Regions from separate parts of the Abyssisolibacter fermentans genome, predicted to be linked through region 2. Evidence: riboswitches for the same ligand, from Rfam matches in the RefSeq annotation. Region 2 holds a riboswitch; the other holds the start of a gene.
What was found. A riboswitch is a leader RNA that binds a small molecule or an ion and turns the genes downstream of it on or off. The one in region 2 is predicted to bind S-adenosylmethionine.

Region 1: it holds a riboswitch for S-adenosylmethionine, as region 2 does, so the genes downstream of both, AYC61_RS06415 (methionine ABC transporter ATP-binding protein) here and metK (methionine adenosyltransferase) in region 2, are expected to answer to the same signal.

Annotation. Positions count from the first base shown of each region.
Region 1 is NZ_LOHE01000040.1:23,140-26,360, forward strand. It holds gene AYC61_RS06410 (D-alanyl-D-alanine carboxypeptidase family protein) at 1-980, opposite strand, end outside; SAM riboswitch class I at 1,645-1,745, shown strand; gene AYC61_RS06415 (methionine ABC transporter ATP-binding protein) at 1,924-2,937, shown strand; gene AYC61_RS06420 (methionine ABC transporter permease) at 2,930-3,221, shown strand, end outside.
Region 2 is NZ_LOHE01000090.1:130,856-134,076, forward strand. It holds gene metK (methionine adenosyltransferase) at 96-1,283, opposite strand; SAM riboswitch class I at 1,407-1,521, opposite strand; gene AYC61_RS17740 (COG2426 family protein) at 1,645-2,085, opposite strand; gene AYC61_RS17745 (tRNA 2-thiocytidine biosynthesis TtcA family protein) at 2,399-3,109, shown strand.

The sequences.
Region 1 (3,221 bases), on a different contig from region 2:
ATTACAGCTAGTACATTTTTGTCTCCTTCTTTCGCAGTTGCTATTAAACAATAACCCGATTCATCTGTATGTCCAGTTTTAAAGCCTGTAGCTTCTTTCATGTACCACTTACTATCTTCTTGAATCAACATATTTGTATTAATCCAGTCTCTAAATTTAGCATCACGTTTATTAAATTGTTTCCAATCTTTTATTACAAGTTTATCTGTTTTAACAACATTACATAAAAATTCGTTTTTCATAGCTTCTAATGTAATCATTGCAAGGTCTTTTGCTGTTGTGTAGTGATTATCGTCATGATAGCCATCTACGGTTACAAAATGTGAATTTTCAGCTCCAAGCTTTTCAGCCTTTTTGTTCATAAGCTCTAGAAATTTCTCTATCGCCAAATCTATATCCATTGAGTTGTCATTATATGCTGCTCTTGCTGCATTTACTGCTAAAACTTGTGCTGCATCATTACCTGAAGGAAGCATTAGTGCATATAATAATTTTTCTATACTTATCTTTTCACTATAATCAAGTCCAGCTCTACTTGAATTAAATCCTATCCTATTTGCTTCATCTCCTACGGTAACTACTTTATCTAATGGTAAATAATCTAGTGCTGTTATTACTGTTAATACTTTTGTAGTACTTGCAGGAAACATTTTTTCTTCATGCGCTTTATGGAACAATATTTGTTTAGTATCTATATTCATCAGCAATGCACTTTTAGCTGTAATATCTATATCAGGATTAGGAAATATATCAAAACTATTTAAATGTTCAAATAATAAATTTATTTTCTTTTCACTATTAATAGCATCTTCAACTTTAACATTATTTTTTTCACTGCTTATATCTTCTACAGCACTTGTCTTATTATTCTCAAAATAATCTAATTTATAAATACTTATTATACAAACAATAAGCAAAAAAAATAAACCTATTCTTCTCCTTCGCATTCTCATCTTTTTCTTACGCGTATTTCTTCTCATTGTAATCTTCCTTTCAAATTTTGTCTAAACCCAGATTATTCATAGAAAATTATGAGCAGTGAACCCAAATCTAGATTTGGTGTGAATCGCTTATTCCTATGAAGAAACTGAATAGGAGATTCATTAATAACATCTTTCTGATTATAACAAGGTGCAAGATGTTCCCTACCTCTATAGGTGGCGGGTATCGATTATATTTAACAGTCAGTGTGCAATATTGCGCCTCGTTAAAATGGTGTGTTGCAATTACTACGTAATTGCTTCCATTGTTATAAGATGTCCATTAAATTCTCGACATACCAACTCGGTATGCCTTCAAATTCACTGAAAAATGTGATTGCTTTAGAAGCATAACTAATAATATTGTTTATTTGTTTTTTAAAAACATTTTAATATGATACTCAGACTCATTCTTCCTCTGAGTAAGCGATTCACTCTAAATTAAAATTTAGGTTCTCTGCTTAATTTTACAGCACATTATTCAAAGTTATATAAATAATCAGGGTTAAATATAGTATACATAATAAATCTAAAGAAAGAAATAAGAAAAAGTAAAGAAAAAATAAATTTTGTATTATATTTCTATATTTCAAAAAAATATCTTGACATTTAAATTTTATAAGTCTATAATTAACAGCATAACAATTGAATATAAACAAAAATTTCCTTATTAAGAGTGGTGGAGGGACTGGCCCTGTGAAACCCAGCAACCTATACATTATGTATTTGGTGCTAAATCCTGCGAATAATATCGAGAGATGAGGGAGGTAAAGTTTTGTATATTAACCTCTTTCATTATGAAAGAGGTTTTTTTAGTTTCATATACTTATGAAATAAATTGTATAAAAATTAATTTAAGTTGTTTTCATAGAAAACAGAACTTTTTCGTAACAATATGAGTTCAACAATGTAACGTATTAAATTATTAAAGGGGTTGAAATAAATGATAAGTATAGAAAATTTGACCAAAGAATTTTCTAACAGCTCTAATTCTACTGTTGCTGTTGATAACATTAATTTAGAGATAAATGAAAATGAAATATTTGGAATTATTGGTCTTAGTGGTGCGGGTAAATCAACTCTAATTAGAATGTTAAATAGACTTGAAGAACCTACACAAGGTAGTGTAATTATTAAAGACAGAGATATAACAAAGTTAAACAAAAAAGAACTTAACAAAATAAGAAAAAAAATAGGTATGATATTTCAACATTTTAATCTGCTTAAATCAAGAACAGTTTCGAAGAACATTGCTTTCCCTCTTGAAATAGCAGGACACAATAAAGCTGAGATTAATAATCGTGTTACTGAACTATTAAAACTCGTTGAATTAGGAGATAAAGCAAATAGTTATCCTAGTGAGCTAAGCGGTGGACAAAAACAAAGAGTTGCTATTGCTAGAGCTTTAGCAAATAAGCCTGATATTCTACTATGTGATGAAGCTACCTCAGCTCTGGACCCTAAGACAACTAAATCAATACTTAAATTATTAAAAAACATACAAAATAAACTTGGTCTTACTGTAGTTTTGATAACTCATCAAATGGAAGTCATTAAGGATGTTTGTGATAGAGTTGCAATCATTGAAGCAGGGAAAATTATCGAGCTGGACACAGTAAAACAAGTTTTTAGTAACCCAAAAACTGAAACTGCAAAAGCTTTTTTGTCACATATTAAAAAGACAGAAATTGATGATATTGATATTCCTAAGATTCCCGGTTCTAAGGTTATAAAACTCAATTTTGTTGGTAAAACATCAAAACAACCTATTATATGCAAAATGATTAGGTCTTTTGATATAAGCCTAAATATACTATCCGGAAATATACATGAATTATTATCTACTAGTTTAGGGACTTTATTAATTCAAATTTCAGGTAATGATGATGAAGTTGAAAAAGCTCTTGCTTGGTTAAAAAGTAAAGATATCAGATTGGATGTGATTTGGAATGGATAATTTTATTAATCTTGTACTGCCATCTTTATGGGAAACAATTTATATGGTCTTATTTTCAAGTCTTTTCGCACTTTTATTAGGTTTTCCTTTAGGTATACTTCTAGTAATAAGTGAAAAGGATGGTATTTGGGAACAACCATTATTAAATTCTATATTAAGTTTTATTATTAACATTTGCAGGTCTTTTCCTTTTATTATATTGATGATCTTGGTATTTCCACTATCGAGGATTGTCGTAGGAACGACTATAGGTACTACTGCAAGTATTGTTCCTTTGGCTATTT
Region 2 (3,221 bases):
GTCATTATCTAATCCACTAGAAGTTTGAAATAAACACTATACAAAAACATGGATTGTTACATTATACTCATGATGTTGGTTTTTGGTTACTGTTTTTAGATATTTGCTTGCTCTTTTAATAGCTCTGCTTTGTCAGTTTTTTCCCATGGTAAATCTATATCTATTCTACCAAAATGTCCATAAGCTGCTGTTTGTCTGTATATACCTCTCTTTAAATCTAAGTCTCTTATAATAGCTGCCGGTCTTAAATCGAAATTAGCATTAATAAGCTCTTCTATCTTTTCTTCTTTTATTTTGCCTGTTCCAAAGGTATCTACATATATTGATACCGGATAAGCTACACCTATTGCATAAGCTAACTGAACTTCACATTTATCTGCTAAACCTGCTGCAACAATATTTTTAGCTACATATCTTGCTGCATATGCTGCTGATCTATCAACTTTTGTTGGATCTTTCCCTGAGAAAGCTCCTCCTCCATGACGAGAGTAGCCACCATATGTATCTACTATGATCTTTCTACCTGTCAAACCTGCATCTCCTTGAGGTCCACCAATTACAAATCTACCTGTTGGATTTATTAGATATCTTGTGTTTTCATCTAATAATTCTGCTGGTACTATCTCTTTTATAACCAAATCTATCAAGTCTTTTTCTATAGTTTCTAATTCAACATCTGGGCAATGCTGTGTAGATATAACTATTGTATCCACTCTAGCAGGCTTATCATCATGATATTCTACTGTTACTTGTGTTTTACCATCTGGACGAAGATAGTTTAGTTTACCGATTTTTCTAATCTCTGTAAGTCTTCTAGCTAATTTATGTGCTAAAGAAATTGGTAATGGCATTAATTCAGGAGTTTCGTTACATGCAAAACCAAACATAATACCTTGATCTCCAGCTCCTATCGAATTAATTTTATCTTCCATTTGTCCCTTTTTACTTTCAAATGCTTCATTTACTCCCATAGCTATATCAGGTGATTGTTCATCAATAGATGTCAATACTGCACAAGTGTCTCCATCAAATCCATACTTTGCTCTTGTATACCCTATATCTTTTATAGTTTGTCTTACTATTTTAGGTATGTCTACATAACATTTAGTAGATATTTCTCCAGATACTAAAACCAAACCTGTTGTTACTGATGTCTCACAAGCTACTCTAGAATTAGGATCCTTTGATATTATTGTATCTAGTATTGCGTCTGAAATTTGATCACACATTTTGTCAGGATGTCCTTCTGTAACGGACTCAGATGTAAATAACCATTTTCTCATAAAAACCCTCCTATAATTTAATCAAAATAGAAATCTATAAGTCATGTTTCTTATATTGTACTTATTTAAATTTCCCCAAAAAAACTAAAATCTCTTCCAAAGGAAGAGGTCTATTTAAGCACTTCCTCATCTCTCAGATTTAAATCTGTAGGATTTAGCACCTTCACTATTATAGCTTAAATAATAGTCGGTTGCCGGGCTTCATAGGGCCTATTCCCTCAGCCTCTCTTAATAAGGTTTCTTTATTCAATTATTATACAAGCTTCTTTTACAATGATAATAACACATTATTTATCATTTTGCAATAGTTTTAATTAAATTTTTACATTTTTTATATCAAATGTTTAGTTTTACTTTATTTTTATAATAATCCAATACTCAACAAATAAACTATTATACCTGAAGTAACCACTCCAGCACATATTGAAATCATTGCATCCTTATATTTTACTTTTAATAATGATGCAGCTAGACAACCTGTGTACACTCCTGTTGATGGTATTGGAAATGCTACTAGCAAAAATAAACCAAGCATCTCATACCTTTGTACTCTCTTGCTTTTCTTTAATGTTCGATTTCGCAAAAAAATAACATATTTTTTAAAAAATTTTATATTATAGAAAAATTTCAATAATGGTTTTAAACCTTTCAACAATAATGGCACTATTATACAATTGCCCAATATACTAAACAATAAACTGTAAATAGGACAAATGCCCATAACTATACCTAGTGGTATTGCTCCTCTTAATTCAACTATTGGCACTGCTGACATAAATAGTACAATTATATATTTTTTCATTTATATTAATACCTCATAAATTAATATTAAAAACTACCTACTTACTATATGCAAAAAATTCAACCTGTATGATTATCTATTGTAAGTATATATATCCAAATGAATGTTATTAATCATTTAGAAATTAATACTTTATAAATTTTCTCTAACATCTCAAAAATATCATATAAAAAATTTTTTATCAACCTTTCTTTTGCGACTATCATTAGTAACTTACCTTTCTTTTTAATTTTTTTGTAATTGATTTGTAATACTAATATAATAATAATTGATTATAATTAAAGTGATGTACTGTATATGAAAGGACGATATCATGAAAAAAACATTAGGCGCAATAAGAAAAGCAGTAAAAGAGTATAATTTAATAAATGATGGTGATAAGGTTGCAGTAGGGGTTTCTGGTGGTAAAGATAGTATGGCTTTGTTATATGGTCTAAGATTATTTCAACATTTTAGCCCTGTTAAATACGAATTGCAGGCTTTTACTCTTACTCTAGGTTTTGATAATTTTGATTTGACACCAATCAAAGAATTCTGTGAAAAGATTGATGTAGCTTATCAAATCAAGGAAACTGAAATTGGTAAAATTGTTTTCGACATTAGAAAAGAAAAGAATCCATGTTCTTTATGTGCAAAAATGAGAAGGGGTGCTTTGCATGATCTCATTATTGAAAATGGATGTAATGTATTAGCTTTAGGACATCATGCTGATGATGCTATTGAAACTTTATTTCTAAGTATGTTGTATTCAGGGAGGATAAGTACATTTTTGCCTAAAACATATTTATCAAGAAAAGACATACATGTTATTAGGCCAATGATCTACTTACCTGAGTACGAAATCAAAAATGCTATCATTAGGCATAATATTCCTACAGTTAAAAGTCCTTGTCCTGCTGATAAGAATACTAAAAGAGAAGAAATGAAAGAACTTATGAAACATATAAATAAACTGGTGCCTGATGCTAGAGATAAGATTATCACTTCTATGAAAAACAAAGAACAGTTCAATCTATGGTTTTAAGAAATATAGAAATATAAATCATCCTGATTTTTCATATAAGTAAGTGACTCACAAAAATCAAGATTTGGGTTCACTGCTCATGATTTTCTATGAATAATCTAGGATCCTAATA